3 regions of the Allobosea sp. GW822-FHT05A11 genome follow, and region 1 is predicted to be linked to each of the others. Evidence: riboswitches for the same ligand, from Rfam matches in the RefSeq annotation. Region 1 holds a riboswitch; each other region holds the start of a gene.

What was found. A riboswitch is a leader RNA that binds a small molecule or an ion and turns the genes downstream of it on or off. The one in region 1 is predicted to bind thiamine pyrophosphate.
Region 2: another riboswitch for thiamine pyrophosphate. It lies ahead of AC1RLU_RS13660 (LuxE/PaaK family acyltransferase); the one in region 1 lies ahead of thiO (glycine oxidase ThiO).
Region 3: another riboswitch for thiamine pyrophosphate. It lies ahead of thiC (phosphomethylpyrimidine synthase ThiC); the one in region 1 lies ahead of thiO (glycine oxidase ThiO).

What each region holds. Positions count from the first base shown of each region.
Region 1 is NZ_JBXAMI010000002.1:766,985-772,616, reverse strand. It holds gene putA (trifunctional transcriptional regulator/proline dehydrogenase/L-glutamate gamma-semialdehyde dehydrogenase) at 1-1,782, opposite strand, end outside; gene AC1RLU_RS08910 (Lrp/AsnC family transcriptional regulator) at 1,949-2,407, shown strand; tRNA gene AC1RLU_RS08905 (tRNA-Ser) at 2,630-2,720, opposite strand; TPP riboswitch at 2,933-3,034, shown strand; gene thiO (glycine oxidase ThiO) at 3,112-4,107, shown strand; gene thiS (sulfur carrier protein ThiS) at 4,091-4,288, shown strand; gene AC1RLU_RS08890 (thiazole synthase) at 4,290-5,060, shown strand; gene AC1RLU_RS08885 (thiamine phosphate synthase) at 5,075-5,632, shown strand, end outside.
Region 2 is NZ_JBXAMI010000003.1:876,480-882,111, forward strand. It holds gene rfbB (dTDP-glucose 4,6-dehydratase) at 1-53, shown strand, start outside; gene rfbC (dTDP-4-dehydrorhamnose 3,5-epimerase) at 67-624, shown strand; gene rfbD (dTDP-4-dehydrorhamnose reductase) at 624-1,529, shown strand; gene rfbA (glucose-1-phosphate thymidylyltransferase RfbA) at 1,532-2,407, shown strand; TPP riboswitch at 2,501-2,631, shown strand; gene AC1RLU_RS13660 (LuxE/PaaK family acyltransferase) at 2,718-3,794, shown strand; gene AC1RLU_RS13665 (acyl-CoA reductase) at 3,800-5,248, shown strand; gene AC1RLU_RS13670 (ABC transporter ATP-binding protein) at 5,238-5,632, shown strand, end outside.
Region 3 is NZ_JBXAMI010000006.1:159,175-164,806, reverse strand. It holds gene AC1RLU_RS20465 (polysaccharide deacetylase family protein) at 1-578, shown strand, start outside; gene AC1RLU_RS20460 (hypothetical protein) at 1,170-1,724, opposite strand; gene AC1RLU_RS20455 (OmpA family protein) at 1,735-2,817, shown strand; gene AC1RLU_RS20450 (hypothetical protein) at 2,991-3,263, shown strand; gene AC1RLU_RS20445 (hypothetical protein) at 3,312-3,509, shown strand; TPP riboswitch at 3,580-3,684, shown strand; gene thiC (phosphomethylpyrimidine synthase ThiC) at 3,764-5,632, shown strand, end outside.

The sequences.
Region 1 (5,632 bases):
ATTCAGGACCGGTCGCGTCGTGCCGGCGGTGGAGTTATCCGCCAGCAGCGGCACGGCATGCCAGTTCTGCCCGACCGTAGCAGTGAGATTGCTCGCGAGCTCAGCCAAAGCCGCCTCGTTGGAGAGGTCAATGCCCTTCGAATTGACGCGGTCGGCGCCGTAGAGGTCGCCCGGCAGCGCAATCTGATCGTGCAGCATGCCGATGACCGGCATCGCTTCGACCACGTCGACGGGGTCGGCGACGAGCGAGTCGATGGTCACGCTCGGATCGGAGATGCGGTTGACGAAGGAGGAGTTCGCGCCGTTTTCCAGCAGGCGCCGCACGAGATAGGCGAGCAGCGTCTCATGGGTGCCAACCGGCGCATAGATGCGGCAGGGCCGGTCGAGATTGTCCTTGCCGACGACCTCGTCATAGAGCGGCTCGCCCATGCCGTGCAGGCACTGGAACTCGTATTTGCCGACCGCGAAGTCGCTGTCGGCGAGGTGGTAGATCGTCGCCAGCGTCTGGGCGTTATGCGTCGCAAATTGCGGGAAGATCGCGTCGGGAGCTGCCAGCAGCTTGCGGGCGCAGGCGACATAGGCGACGTCGGTATGGACCTTGCGGGTATAGACCGGGAAATCGGCGAGCCCGTCGACCTGAGCGCGCTTGATCTCGGCATCCCAATAGGCGCCCTTGACGAGGCGCACCATCATGCGCCGGCCTGAGCGGCGGGCGAGATCGATGATCCAGTCGAGCACGAAGGGGCAGCGCTTGCCATAGGCCTGCACCACGAAGCCGAGGCCGTTCCAGCCTTGCAGCGCGTTATCGAAGCTCAGCGCCTCCAGCAGGTCGAGCGAGAGCTCCAGCCGGTCGGCTTCCTCGGCATCGATATTGAGGCCGATATCGTAGGATTTGGCGATCAGCGCGAGCTCACGCACGAGCGGCAGCAGCTCGCTCATGACGCGGCCAGCCTGCGCGCGGCTATAGCGCGGATGCAGGGCCGAGAGCTTGATCGAGATGCCTGGGCCTTCGAAGACGCCGCGCCCGTTCGCGGCCCGGCCGATAGCGTGGATCGCGTTCTCGTAGTCGCGATAGTAGCGCGCGGCATCGGCGGCGGTGGTCGCCGCCTCACCGAGCATGTCGTAGGAATAGCGGAAGCCGCGCGCCTCCAGCGGCCGGGCGCGCTTCAGCGCCTCGTCGATCGTCTCGCCGGTGACGAACTGCTCGCCCATCATCCGCATCGCCATGTCGACGCCGCGCCGGATCACCGGCTCGCCCGCGCGAGCGATGAGGCGGGTCAGGGCGGCGGCGAGGCTGCGGTCATTGACGGTCGAAGTCAGCTTGCCGGTGACGACGAGGCCCCAGGTCGCAGCATTGACGAAGAGCGATTTGCCGCCGCCGACATGGGACTTCCAGTCGCCATCGGCGATCTTGTCGCGGATCAGCGCGTCGCGCGTCGCGGTGTCTGGGATGCGCAGTAGCGCCTCGGCGAGGCACATCAGCGCGACGCCCTCCTGGCTGGAGAGCGAATATTCTTGGACGAGCCCCTCGACGCCGGTGCCCTTGTGCTTGGCCCGCAGCGCCTCGATCAGCTTGCGCCCCGTGCGCGCGATCTCCTGCTTGCTCGCTGGCGCCAGCTTCGCAGCCGCCAGCAGGGGCGGAAGGCACTCCGTTTCAGGCCGGCGATAGGCGGCGGTGATCGCCTGGCGCAGCGCCGACTGCTCGCGGATCGGCGGAGCGAAGCCCTCGAAAGGCGCCGGGCTGGAGGCGGTGTTGGCGGCGGCAGCGGTGGCTTGGCTCATGGCTTGTCCCGGCGGGTTCGAACGCGACGGGCCGGGGGCGATACCCTCTCCCGTTCTTTGCGCGGGAGCTTATCATGAGCGCGATTCTCAGGCGGTCTAAATTTTGTTATCCTGCAGTCCGTTCAGACTTCAGATTTGAGGATTGCAAGTGAAAAAGCCTAAGGAAATGCCAATCGAAGGCGATTTGGATGCGCTTGATCGCAAGATCTTGGACGTGCTCAGGGAGGATGGCCGGATCTCGATCGCCGAGCTCGGCGCGCGGATCGGCCTCTCCAAGACGCCGTGCCAGATCCGGTTCCGCCGGCTTGTCGACGACGGCTATATCGAAGGCTTCCGGGCGACGCTCAATCCGGCGAAGCTGAAGCTCGATCACATCGCCTTCGCCGAGGTCAAGCTGTCCGACACCACGGAAAAGGCGCTGACGAAATTCAACGAGGAGGTCAAGAAAATCAGGGAGGTCGAGGAGTGCCACATGATCGCGGGCCGCTTCGATTACCTCCTGAAGATCCGCACGCCGGATATCCGGCGCTACCGGGCCGTGCTGGGCGAGAAGATCTCGAACCTGCCCCATGTCGCGAACACCTCGACCAATGTCGCGATGGAAACGGTCAAGGAAACCTGGTGAGGCCCTCGCGCTTGCGGTGTCGGCATCGCCGGTCGGCGGCCCTGCTTGATCGCGACGACCCAATCCAGCCGCCGACCAGCGCACCTGCCGGGCTGGGAGATCGCCACAGCGATGAACAAGGCCCGATCGGACGCTCGCCGATGCATGAGAATGCGCGCGCCCGTGCGACGCAACCGCGTGCGAATTCAAGTTCAAGCGAACGAAGGAGGGGCAGAAAAAGAGTGGCGGAGACGGAGGGATTCGAACCCTCGATACCCTTGTGGGGTATGCTCATTTAGCAAACGAGTGCCTTCAGCCTCTCGGCCACGTCTCCGGCGAGAGGCTCTATGCCCGATTGCAGAGCCGTTTGACAAGCCTCGTCGGCAACTTCCTTCGCTTCGCCTGTGCATGCTCCTCAGTGGGCCACCGAGCACTCCCGTGTGAAGGGAGGGCACATCAGAAGTTGGCCTCCGCAAAGCGGCGTCTCTGACAACCAAGCCCTGCGCCGGCTCGCCTTGCTCCGCCGCAGGGCAGCCATTAGATTGAGCCTGTCCGTTGGGGTGCCGAGAGGCTGAGAGGCGTGGTCAGCGCCAACCCATCGTACCTGATCCGGGTAATGCCGGCGAAGGGAACGGTCTTCGGCTCGCAGACACTTTGCTCGTGCCCAGGCCGCTGCCTTCCCGGGAGCAGGGAAGAGCATGACGGCAGAACGCCCTCATTCCAGCCTGAACGTCGCGGTGGTCGGCGCTGGTGTCGTCGGCCTGGCCTGCGCCACCGAATTGCTGGCGCGCGGCGCACAGGTCACCATCCATGAGCGCGGTCCGCGCATCGGTGCCGAAGCCTGTTCCTGGTTTGCTGGCGGCATGCTGGCGCCGTGGTGCGAGGGCGAAAGCGCCGAGGAGCCGGTGATCCGGCTCGGCCAGCAGGCGGCCGACTGGTGGGAGCGCCATGCCGGTGGGGTCGTCCGCAACGGCACGCTCGTGGTCGCGCCGAGCCGGGATCGTTCGGAATTGCGCCGCTTCGGGCAGCGCACGAGCCATTTCGAGGAGATCGATGGCGAGGCCATCGCCGTGCTCGAGCCCGATCTCGCCGGACGGTTTTCGCGCGGCCTGTTCTTTGCGGGTGAAGGACATCTCGATCCGCGTGAAGCCATCGCCGCGCTGGCTGAGCGCCTCCTCGCGAACGGCGGCACAATCCATTTCAACAGCGCCGTCGAGCCCGTCGATCTCGATGCCGATATCGCCCTCGATTGCCGGGGGCTAGCGGCGCGTGATGTCCTCCCGGGCCTGCGCGGAGTAAAAGGCGAGATGCTGCTGCTGCGCAGCGACGATATCAGCCTGTCGCGCCCTGTCCGGCTGCTGCATCCGCGCATTCCGCTCTACATCGTCCCGCGCGCGGACGGGCTCTTCATGGTCGGCGCGACGATGATCGAGAGCGGCGAGCGGCGTCGCATCTCCGCTCGCGCCATGCTGGAACTGCTCGGCGCGGCCTATGCGCTGCACCCTGCTTTCGGCGAGGCGGAGGTGGTCGAGATCGGCACCGATGCCCGCCCAGCCTTTCCCGACAACCTGCCGCGGCTGACGCGTCGCGGCCGCGTGATCCATGTCAACGGGCTCTATCGCCACGGCTTCCTGCTCAGCCCCGCCATGGCGCGGATGGCGGCGGATGCCGTGCTGAACCCGCAAGCAACACCGGAGATGCTGCATGACCTTGCTGCTTAATGGCGCCCCGCAGGACGTCGCGGCGAAGACGCTGGCCGAGGCGCTGGCGGAGCTGGGCTTCGGCGGCCGCATCGTCGCGACCGCGGTGAACGGCGATTTCGTGCCGGCCCGCAAGCGCGCCGAAACGGCCCTAAGCGAAGGCGACCGCATCGAGATCGTCGCGCCGATGCAGGGAGGCTGAGATGGCGTCCTTCTATGGCTTCGAGCCGCAGAACCCGCTGTTCCTCGGCACGGCGCAATACCCGTCGCCCGCGATCCTGGCCGAGGCGGTGAAGCGTTCGGGCGCCGAGGTCGTCACCGTTTCGCTGCGGCGGGAATCCTCCGGGGGGGCCGGCCAGGCCTTTTGGGCGCTGATCCGCGAGCTCGGCGTCAAGGTGCTCCCGAACACGGCCGGCTGCCACACCGTCAAGGAAGCCGTGACCACGGCGCAGATGGCGCGCGAGGTCTTCGGTACCGACTGGATCAAGCTCGAGGTGATCGGCGAGGACGACACGCTCCAGCCGGACGTGATCGCGCTGGTCGAGGCCGCGCGCATTCTCGCCGATGACGGCTTCAAGGTTTTTCCCTACACGACCGAGGATCTCGTGGTCGGCGGGCGCCTGCTCGATGCCGGCTGCGAGGTGCTGATGCCATGGGGTGCGCCGATCGGGTCGGGCAGGGGGCTCAACAACCCCTATGGCCTGCGCAGCCTGCGCCAGCATTTCCCGGATGTGCCGCTTGTCGTCGATGCCGGCATCGGCCTGCCGTCCCATGCCGCGCAGGCGATGGAGATGGGTTATGACGGCATCCTGCTCAATACCGCAGTCGCCAAGGCGGGCGATCCCGCCGCGATGGCGGAGGCCTTCTCGCTCGCCATCCGCGCCGGTCGTCAGGCTTTTGCCGCGCAACCGATCGAGGCGCGCGACATGGCCGCTCCCTCCACGCCCGTCATGGGCAAAGCCTTCCTGGCCTGAAAGATCGCTCCCGCATGAAGCTCGATCCGTTCTACCCCATCTTCGACAGCGCCGACTGGCTGGAGCGGATGCTGCCGCTCGGCGTCAAGCTGGTGCAGTTGCGCGTCAAGGACCGGCCCGAGACCGAGATCGCCCGCGAGATCGCGCGGGCGAAGACGCTTTGCGCCGCGGCCGGCTGCGTGCTCGTCGTCAACGACTACTGGAAGCTCGCCATCGCCGAGGGGTGCGACTGGCTGCATCTCGGCCAGGAGGATCTCGACGAGGCCGATCTCGATGCGATCCGCAAGGCCGGCCTGAAGCTCGGCATCAGCAGCCATGACGAGCCGGAGCTGGAGCGCGCGCTGGCGGCGAAGCCTGATTATGTCGCGCTCGGTCCCGTCTATCCGACGATCCTGAAGCAGATGCGCTTCGGCCCGCAGGGCCTCGAGCGGCTCGGCGACTGGAAGCGCCGCATCGGCGACCTGCCGCTGGTCGGCATCGGCGGCATCTCGCTGGAGCGGGCGCCGGGTGTGTTCGAGGCCGGCGCCGATATCGTCGCGGCGGTGACCGACATCACGCTGAACGCCGATCCC
Region 2 (5,632 bases), on a different contig from region 1:
GGGGCGACATCCGTTCCGGCACCTATCGTGGCGAACGCCTCGGCGCGGCCTGAGCGGGGGGAAGACATGCTGAACGTCGAAGACACGGCGATCCCCGCCGTCAAGATCATCACGCCGAAGAAGTTCGGCGACCATCGCGGTTTCTTCTCGGAAACCTGGAGCCGCAACGCCTTTGCCGAGGCCGGGCTCGATCTCGATTTCGTTCAGGACAATCAGTCTCTGTCGGCCCCGGTCGGAACGCTGCGCGGCCTGCATTTCCAGTCCCCGCCCTGCGCGCAGGACAAGCTGGTGCGGGTCACGCGCGGGCGCATCCTCGATGTCGCCGTCGATATCCGGGCCTCCTCGCCCAGCTTCGGCAAGCATGTCGCGGTCGAGCTCTCCGCCGAGAACTGGAGGCAGCTCCTCGTCCCCATCGGCTTCGCCCATGGCTTCGTCACGCTCGAGCCGGATACCGAGGTGCTCTACAAGGTCACCGCTCCTTATGCGCCCGCGAACGATCACGGCCTTGCCTTCGACGACCCGGCGCTCGGCATCGACTGGCGCCTGCCGCTCTCGGGCCTCACCCTCTCCGACAAGGACCGCAAGCATCCGCACCTCGCCGAGATGCTGCGGTATTTCGACTGATGACACTTCGCATCGCCGTCACCGGTTGGACCGGCCAGGTCGTCTGCGCCATGCTGGAGCGCGTGCCCGTCGGCGTCGAGGTCATCGCGCTGCGCCGGCCCGATCTCGACCTCGCCGTCCCGAAGACGGTCGCGCCGGCCCTGCGTTCGGCGAGGCCCGACGTGATCGTCAACACGGCCGCCTATACCGTCGTGGATCAGGCCGAGAGCGAGCCCGAACTCGCCATGCGCGTCAATGGCGAGGCTGCCGGCGAAGCGGCGCGTGCTGCAGCGGCGCTGGGCATCCCCATGATCCAGCTCTCGACCGACTATGTCTTCGACGGTGCGCTCGACCGGCCCTATCGCGAAGACGATGCGACCGGCCCGATCTCGGCCTATGGCGCGAGCAAGCTCGCCGGCGAGCAGGCCGTCGCGGCCGCCACCGACAACCACGCCATCCTGCGCACGGCCTGGATCTACAGCCCCTTCGGCAAGAACTTCGTCAAGACGATGCTGCGCCTCGCCGAAACGCGCGACGAGGTCGGCGTCGTCGCCGACCAGGCGGGATGCCCGACCAGCGCGCTCGACATCGCCGATGCGATCTTCACCGTGGCGCGCAACCTGACTGCGCGGGCGGATGATGCGGACTTGCGCGGCGTGTTCCACATGAGCGCGGCGGGCGAAGCCGTCTGGGCCGATGTCGCCGAGGCGATCTTCGCCGAGCGCGAACGGCATGGCCGCGCACCGGTCAGGGTCAGGCGCATCGCCACGGCCGATTATCCGACGCCGGCGCGCCGGCCCACCAATTCCCGGCTCGATTGCGGCAAGCTCGCGCTCGCCCATGAGGTGCGGCTGCCGGAATGGCAAAGCTCGCTCCGGCCTTGCGTCGCACGACTTCTCGAAGATCAGGCCAAGGACCAGAGGTAACGATGAAGGGCATCATCCTGGCCGGCGGTTCCGGCACCCGGCTGCACCCGATGACGCTGGCGATGTCGAAGCAGCTCCTGCCCGTCTACGACAAGCCGATGATCTACTACCCGCTCTCGACGCTGATGCTCGCCGGCATCCGCGACGTCCTGATCATCTCGACGCCGCACGATCTGCCGCATTTCAAGCGCCTGCTCGGCGACGGCTCGGACTGGGGCATGAGCCTCACCTATGCCGAGCAGCCGCATCCCGGCGGGCTGGCGCAGGCCTACCTGATCGGCGCCGATTTCGTCGCCGGCGAGCCCTCCGCCCTCGTTCTTGGCGACAATCTCTATTACGGCCACAGCCTGCCGGAGATGATGGCCCGGGCGACGGCCCGCACGGAGGGCGCGACCGTCTTCGCCTACCATGTCCGCGATCCCGAGCGGTACGGCGTCGTCGCCTTCGACCAGACCGGCAAGGCGGTTTCGATCGAGGAAAAGCCCGAGGTTCCCAAGTCGAGCTGGGCCGTCACCGGCCTTTACTTCTACGATGCCGAGGTGGTCGAGATCGCCCGGTCGCTGAAGCCCTCGGCGCGCGGCGAGCTCGAAATCACCGACGTCAACCGGATCTATCTGGAGCGCGGCCAGCTCTCGGTGGAATCGATGGGCCGCGGCTTCGCCTGGCTCGATACCGGCACGCCCGACAGCCTGCTGGAAGCCGGCGAGTTCGTCCGGACCCTCGAAAGCCGCCAGGGCCTGCGCATCGCCTGCCCCGAAGAGATCGCGGCACGACAGGGCTGGATCTCGACGGCACAGCTGACACGGCTCGGCGAGAAGCTCGCCAAGGGCGATTACGGCCAGTACCTCATGCGGATGGCCCGGGATATCGCCGGCTGAGCGGGAGATGCCGGGCTCTCTCGGCAAGCCCCTTACGGATACCCGCCCCGCTCCGTTATCGCTTGACAGCAAGGCCCGCCGCTCGTCATCTGCTCCCGTTCCCAGGGGGGCCTCGCTAGGAGGCTGAGATTCCGCCGGCTGGGCTTTCGAGCCTTAGGCAACGCGGTGACCCTCCGAACCTGATCCGGATCATACCGGCGTAGGGATGCGGGACATGCGGCCTTGAGGCCCTGATTCCAGCTTGCGCTCGTGATCCTCCAGCGATCGACGCCCCGGCTTCGCCGTGTGCGTCCGAACGGAGTGGCTTCAAGTGACGCAAGCCGAGATCATCGCGGCGCTCCTGGCGTTCATCGCGCTTCCCGACGCATCGGAAGCCGAATTCGAGGCCGTGGCGCTCAAGGTCTTCGCCTATCAGTTCCGCAACAACGAGCCCTATAAGCGCTTCTGCCTGCAGCGCGGCCGCACGCCGCTCTCGGTCCGGCGTTGGCGCGATATCCCGGCCGTGCCGATCACCGCCTTCAAGGACCTGACGCTGAGCTGCAGCCCGCCGGAAGCCGCAAGCCACGTCTTCATGACCAGCGGCACCACGCAAGGCATCCGCGGCCGCAGCTACCATCCGACGCTCGACGTCTGGAAGCGCTCGATGCTGGCGAATTTCCGCGCGCGCTTCATGCAGGGCCGCGAGCGCATCCGCATGGGCATCCTCTTCCCCAACGAGGCGGAGCTGCCGAATTCCTCGCTCGCCACCTATCTCTCGCTCGCCAAGCGCGAATGCGGCACGGCGGATTCCGAGACCTTCATCGATGCCGCCGGGCTCGATCTCGACGGTCTTCTGTCGGCACTGGAGCAGGCTGAGACAAGCGGTGAGCCCTATGCCCTGCTCGGCGCGAGCTATTCCTTCGTGCCCGTGCTGGACGCGCTCGCGGCCAGCGGCCGACGCTTCGCCCTGCCGGAGGGCAGCCGCATCCTCGATACCGGCGGCTTCAAGGGCCAGTCGCGCGAACTCGGGCCCGACGAATTCTATGACGGGCTCAGCGCCGCCTTCGGCGTGCCGCGCGCGTCCTGCATCAACATGTACGGGATGACTGAGCTGAGCTCACAGCTCTATGACGACGGCAATGCCGTCTGCCCGTCGGTCAAATCCGGCCCGCACTGGATCCGCAGCCGCGTCGTCGACCCGCTGACCGGCGCGGACCTGCCCGAAGGCGAGCGCGGCGTGATCGTCCATCACGACCTCGCCCATTTCAATTGCGTCGCGGCGATCCTGACCGAGGATGCCGGCGAGATCGTGCCCGGCGGATTCAAGCTGCTCGGCCGCGTCGATGGCGAGGCCTCGAAGGGCTGCTCGGTCGCCGTCGCCGAATTCCTCGCAGCGGCACGAGGCTGACGACGGTGATCGAGCATGCGGGTCATCTGCCGGGCCTGAACCGCGCGGCGCTGCGCTGGCGCGAAGTTAGCCATAGCGCCTGGGGCGAGAGCGTCGCCATCGCGCTGCCGGAGCTCGACGAAGTGCAGGCCGCGGCGCTCTGTGCTCACGTGCGCGACAACGCGCGCGCCCGGCTGAAGCGGATGGAGACAGCCCGCATCGTCACGGCGATCGATGCCGCCATCGCGCGCTTGCTCGATCGCGAGCACCCGCTGCGGCGCAAGGCTGAACATCTGCTGCCGATCGTCACCGGCTATGATCGCGAGACGGTGCGCCTTGGCCTGACCGGCTATCTCAAGACCTTCCGCAAGCCGCAGCTCCTGCGCTTCCTTGCCGAGGATTTCGCCAATCCCGGCGTGCTCGACCGTTTCCAGCCGACGCCCAAGGGCGGCTATCTGCGCGCCCATGGGCCGGGGCTTCTGCTCCATATCTGGGCCGGCAATGTGCCCGCGCTCTCGCTCTGGAGCCTGATCTGCGGATTGCTGGTCAAGGCCGGCGGTGTCGGCAAGCTCGCCTCGGCCGAGCCGCTGACCGCCGGCTGGTTCGCGAGCCTGCTGGCCGAGATCGATCCCGAGATCGGCGAATGCCTCGCGATCACCTGGTGGAAGGGCGGCGAAGCGGCGGCCGAGCCGGTCTTCTTGCGCGAGGCGGACACCGTCATGGCCTATGGCGGCAACGAGACGCTGACGGCCCTGCGCGCCAAGCTGCCGATCACCACGCGCTTCCTGCCGCATGGCCACAAGATCGGCTTCGGCGTGATCGCGCGAGAGGCGCTCGACAGCCGCAAGGCTCCTACCTTGGCCCGGCTCGCGGCGCATGACGTCACCCGCTACGAACAGCAGGGCTGCTACTCGCCGCAGATGCTCTTCGTCGAGCGCGGCGGCAAGGTCAGCCCTGCAGAGTTCTCCCGCTACGTCGCGCAGGAACTCAGCTCCCTCTCCTCCCGCCATCCGCGCCGCGCGCTTTCGCAAGACGAGGCCTCCTCGATCGCATCATGGCGCGGGGCGCAGGAAACCCGCGCGATGGATGGCACCGCCGAACTTCTCGGCGAGCTGTCCGATCCCTGGAACGTCGTCCATGTCGAGACCCAGGAGGCCCTGAGCCCGACCGGGCTGAACCGCACGCTCAAGCTGGTCGCGGTCGAGAACCTCGACAATGTCCCTGCCCTCGTCGCCCCCTATCGCAGCTTCCTGCAGACAGCCGGCATCGCCGCATCGCCGGAGCGGCTGTTCCGGCTTTCCGAACAGCTTGGCGCAATCGGTGTCAGCCGCATCGCCCCGCTCGGCCGCATGACCGCGCCGGAGGCGGGCTGGCACCATGACGGGCGCTTCAGCCTGCTCGACCTCGTCACCTTCACCGAGATCGAACAATTGGCGGAAGCCGCGGCAGAGGGGTTTGCGCCCTATGTCGACTGACCCCACCAAAACCGGTTTCGTCACGATCGAACGTACCAGCTATCGCTATGACGCAACCGGCCCGGCCGTTGTCGATGCGATCGACTGGACGATCCCGCGCGGCGAGATCCATTGCCTGCTCGGCCGCAGCGGCTGCGGCAAGACCACCTTGCTCAAGCTCGCAGCCGGCCTGCTGCTGCCGAGCGAGGGCACGATCCGCATCGGCGGCGAGGCACTGGCCGGGCCGAGCCCACACGCCGGCTTCGTCTTCCAGGCGCCGACGCTGCTCGACTGGCTGAGCGCGCTCGACAACGTCCTGCTGCCGGTCTCGCTGAAGCGCCGCCCGACCATCGCCGACAAGGATGCCGCGCTCGACCTGCTGGAGCGTGTCGGCCTCGCGGATTT
Region 3 (5,632 bases), on a different contig from region 1:
GCATCGTCGGTGCCGGCCATGAGATCGGCCTCCACGGCTGGATTCACGAGGTCAACACGGCGGTGCCGGCCGCAAACGAGCGCGAACTGCATCTGCGCTCGGCCGATACGCTGGAGAAGGTCACCGGCATCCGCCCGGTCGGCATGCGCACCCCGTCCTGGGACTTTTCCGAGGTGACGCTTGCGATCGAGCGCGAGCTCGGCCTGCTCTACGACAGCTCGCTCTTCGCCGATGACGATCCCTACGAGATTGTCGAGAAGGGTGAGGCGACCGGCATCGTCGAGCTGCCGGTCGAGTGGATCCGCGACGACGCACCCTATCTCAGCATGAACCGCTTCCAGGCGCTCCGGCCCTATACGTCGCCGGAAGCGGTCTTCGACATCTTCCGCCGCGAGTTCGAGGGCGCCTATGCGGATGGCGGGCTCTTCCTGCTGACCATGCATCCGCATGTCATCACCTATCGCTCGCGCTTCTGGATACTCGAGGAGCTGGTCCGGCTGGCCAAGGCGAAGGGCGATTGCTGGTTCGCGACCCATGCCGAGATCGCGGCCTATGTGAAGGCTGAGGCCGGCATCTAAATCGGCAGGGCGGCGGAACCGCTGCCCGATTCCTGCCGTTTTCGCTTCATCGGGGGTTCAGGCCGGAGGCGGCCTGATATCTGCACGTTGAAACGAACGACGGGAAAAGAAAATGCGCACGAAACGCTGGTTGCTGGTCGGGACCGTCCTGCCGGCCCTCGTCCTTTCGCAAGCCGGGCAGGCCTTCGCCGAGGCCGGATACCGGGTCGCACAGGCCCCCGCCCCCGGAGACAAGGATGATCCGCGCGGGCCGCGGCGCCCGCAGCAGCCAGGCGCACAGCCCGGTCAGCGTGGCCCGGAACGCCCTGCTGCCCCGAGCGCCCCCGCCCAGCCGCATGCGCCGCGCCCGCCGCAGATGCAGCCCGCTCCGGCGGCACCCCGGCCGCAGCCTTCCGTCATGCCCGCGCCGCGCGCCGAGCCCCCGGCCGCGCGTCCGCAGCCCGAGCGCCCGGCGATGCCGCGTGAGGTGCCTGCTGCGCCTCGCCCCACGCCGAATGCCGCGCCATCTCCCCGGGAGGCCCCGGCCGCCCGCCCGACACCACCGCGCCCGCCGGCCGAGCCGACGGTGCCCGCGGCGCCGCGTACCGCGCCTCAGCCGCCCGCGCCGCCGGCCGGCGCATCGCCATCAACCGTTCCGCGTGGCGGCCCGGCTGTTCCGCCTTCGGCTGCGCCGACCCAGTCCCGCCCGCCGGGAACGCCGCCTGCGACGGCGCCGGCCGCTCCGTCCCAGCCCGGTGCCGGCGCGCCGCCCTCTGCGGTTCCGCGAGGTGGTCCGTCGGTTCCGCCCTCGGCTGCGCCGACCCAGCCCCGCCCGCCGGGAACGCCGCCTGCGACGGCGCCGGCCGTTCCGTCCCAGCCCGGCGCCGGCGCGCCGCCCTCTGCGGTTCCGCGTGGCGGCCCGGCCGTTCCGCCTTCGGCTGCGCCGGGCCGGCAGCGCCCGCCGGCCGCGGCGCCGCAGCCCGGTGCTCCCGTCCAGCCGGATGCGACCGTTCCGACGCCGCCTGCAGGGACGGCTCCGACGCGGCCGTCGCGCCCGGCTCCGGGAACACCTCCGGCCGGGGCGCCGGGCGCTCCGGCTCCTGCACAGCCGGGCGCCGCAGTCCCGACGCCGCCCGCCGGTGCCGCGCCGGTCCAGCCGGGACGCACGGCTCCCGGTATGCCTTCCGGGGGAGCGCCAGGTACGGCTGCTCCCGCGCAGCCGGGCGCCATTCCGGGCCAGCCGCCGGCCGGAGCCCCCGGCCAGCCGCCCCAGCGTGAGGGCCGCCGCGGCGGCATCTCGCCGGGCGTGGCCGGTGCGATCGGCCTCGGCGCCGGCGTCATCGGTGGCATCATGGCGACGCAGGGCGCCGAGCGCTTCGACGACATCCGTCGCGAGCGGCGGGAGCAGCGCGAGGGCGACCTCACCATCATCCGTGAGCCCGGCCGCACCATCATCCGCGACGATGACGGCCGCGCCATCATCCGCCGCGACGAGGACCAGCGCTTCCGCGATCTCGGCTGGCAGGGCCGCTCCGAACGCCGTGGCGACGAGAACCGCACGATCTTCGAGCGCCCCGACGGCACGCGGATCGTCACCGTCACGGACGAGCAGGGCCGGCTGATCCGCCGCACGCGCATCGACCGCGACAACCGCGAGGTGATCATCATCGACAACACGCTGCGCGACCGTCCGGGGCGCTTTGCCGATGATGTCGTCGTGCTCCCGCCGCCGCCGCTGCCGATCCCGCGCGAGCGCTATATCGTCGATGCGGACCAGGCCGACGAGGACCTGATCTACGAGACGATCATCGCCCCGCCGATCGCCGCGATTCCGCGCCGCTACACGCTGGACGAGGTCCGCTACTCGCCGGATCTGCGCGCCCGCATGCGCAGCGTCGATATCGATACGATTAATTTCGATACCGGCTCCTGGCAGGTGGGGCAGGATCAGGCGCGCCGCCTTTCGGTGATCGCGGATTCGGTGAAGCGCGCGCTGCAGCGCTCGCCCAACGAGGTCTTCCTCGTCGAAGGCCACACCGACGCTGTCGGCGCCGATATCGACAATCTCTCGCTCTCCGATCGCCGGGCGCAGTCGGTCGCGGAGATCCTGACGCGCGACTTCCAGATCCCGCCGGAAAACCTGACGACCCAGGGCTATGGCGAGCAGTATCTGAAGGTGAACACGCAGGAGGCTTCCCGCGAGAATCGGCGCGTCACGCTCCGGCGCATCACGCCGCTGCTCAACGGCCAGAACCAGTGACACCCGGGCGGGGCGGCTCTCCAGGCAGCCCCGCTCTTCCGCAGGCGCAGGGAACACCCGTTCCCTGCGCCTGTTTCATTTGCGGAGGACAGAGCATTTTCAAGCGAGGTGGGCACCGGTTCGCGTGAAGAAAATGCGACAAGCAATGGTCCAGGCCGAAGGGAGATGCCGCCATGAGAAAGTTCGTTCCGGTTCTGGCTGGATTGCTGGCCGCCAGCCTGCCTGGTGCAGTGCCGGTGCAGGCCCAGACGGTATCGCCTCCGGCCAGACCGCAGGCTCCCGGCGTGCCGCCGGCGCCGCGATCGGGGGAGGCGGCTCGTCCGACGACGCCCAACACTATGGCGCCCCGCGACGAAAAGCGCGGTACCGGCGAGGACAAGGCGCAGGTCCGGCCCGAGCGCGATCCGCCGATGCCCAAGCCGGTGCCCTCGATCATCGCACCTTGAGCAACCGGGTTGAGGATTTGGTAGGGTTGCCCGGCTAGGGTGCCCGCCATGAGCGACACCGTTTCCCTTGCCCAGAGCATCGTCACGATGCAGGCCGCCTCGACCCAGCAGGCGCTGTCCGTCGAGATGCTCAGGCAGAATGCGCAGGCCGATCAGGCTCTGGTCGCCATGCTCCAGCAGAGCGCCGAGCAGACGCAAGCCGCGCTGCCGGCCGGGCAGGGCACGCTGGTCGACCTGACTGTCTGAGCCCTCCGTCCAATCCGACCAGACCTTTGCACAGCCCGTTGCCAAGCGGCGGCGCTGCGCCTAACCTCGTCCGCGTTCCGAGGGGTGCCCGCAAGGGCTGAGACGGCTTTCGAAGCTGAACCCATCGAACCTGATCCGGGTCATACCGGCGGAGGGACTGGAACGCGGTGCAGCCTTGGCCTGCACCCGCATCACAGCGCTTGAACCGCTTCGACGCCGGATCTCCTGACCTGTACCAAGGAGGAGATCCCCTTATGAATGCCCACGCAAAACCCCAGAAGAACAGCGTCAAGACCGCTCCCCAGAGCGTGACGACCGGGCCGATCATCGGCTCGCGCAAGATCTATGTCGCGGCGCCCGAGCATCCCGAGATGCGCGTGCCCTTCCGCGAGGTCGTGCTGACGACGGATGCCGAGCCACCGGTACGGCTCTACGATCCGTCCGGGCCCTTCACCGAGACCGATGCGAAGATCGATCTCAATGCCGGCCTCAATCAGCCGCGCCGCGCCTGGCTCGATGCGCGTGGCTTCCAGACTGTGCCCGGACGCGCTGTGACGGCCGCCGATAACGGCCATATCAGCGAAGCGCAGCTCGTTCCCGCCTGTCCGGCTGAGCGTCCGATCCTCGAGGCGAAGCCAGGCCAGATGACGACGCAATACGAGTTCGCGAAGGCCGGCATCGTCACCCCCGAGATGATCTATGTCGCGCATCGCGAGAATCTCGGCCGGGCCGCCATGCTGGAGGGCGCGCGCGAACGCCATGCCGATGGCGAGAGCTTCGGCGCCAGCGTCCCGGAATTCGTCACGCCCGAATTCGTCCGCGACGAGATCGCGCGCGGCCGAGCGATCATCCCCGCGAATATCAACCACCCCGAGCTGGAGCCGATGGCGATCGGCCGCAATTTCCTGGTCAAGATCAACGCCAATATCGGCAACTCGGCTGTGACGTCGGGCGCCGCCGAGGAGGTCGAGAAGCTGGTCTGGGCGATCCGCTGGGGCGCCGACACGGTGATGGACCTCTCCACCGGCCGCAACATCCACAACATCCGTTCCTGGATCCTCAGGAATTCGCCGGTGCCGATCGGCACCGTGCCGATCTACCAGGCGCTGGAGAAGGTCGGCGGCGATCCGATCAAGCTCGACTGGGAGGTGTTCAAGGACACGCTGATCGAGCAGGCCGAGCAGGGCGTCGACTATTTCACCATCCATGCCGGCGTGCGCCTGCCTTACGTCCCGCTGACGGCGAACCGCGTCACCGGCATCGTCTCGCGCGGCGGCTCGATCATGGCGCGCTGGTGCCTTGCGCATCACAAGGAAAGCTTCCTCTACGAGCGCTTCGACGAGATCTGCGAGATCATGCGCCGCTACGACGTTTCGTTCTCGCTCGGCGACGGCCTGCGGCCCGGCTCGATCGCCGATGCCAATGACCGCGCCCAGTTCGCCGAGCTGGAGACCTTGGGCGAGCTCACCAAGATCGCCTGGGACAAGGGCTGCCAGGTGATGATCGAGGGCCCCGGCCATGTGCCGATGCACAAGATCAAGGAGAACATGGACAAGCAATTGCGCGAATGCGGCGAGGCGCCGTTCTATACGCTTGGACCGCTGACCACCGACATCGCGCCGGGCTATGACCACATCACCTCGGGCATCGGGGCTGCGATGATCGGCTGGTATGGTTGCGCCATGCTCTGCTACGTCACGCCGAAGGAGCATCTGGGTCTCCCGAACCGCGACGACGTCAAGACCGGCGTCATCACCTACCGGATCGCGGCCCATGCCGCCGATCTCGCCAAGGGCCATCCGGCGGCGAAGATCCGGGACGACGCGGTCAGCCGCGCCCGTTTCGACTTCCGCTGGGAGGACCAGTTCAACCTGGCACTCGACCCCGACACGGCCCGCGAATTCCATGACGAAACCTTGCCGAAGGACGCCCACAAGGTCGCGCATTTCTGCTCGATGTGCGGCCCGAAATTCTGCTCGATGAAGATCACGCAGGATTTGCGCGCCGAGGTGCTGGCCATGGGTGAAAACGAGCGCAAGGCGCTGGAGGCGCTTGCAGACGAGGGCATGGCCGCCAAGTCGAAGGAATTCCTCGACAAGGGCGGCAGCATCTATCTACCTGCG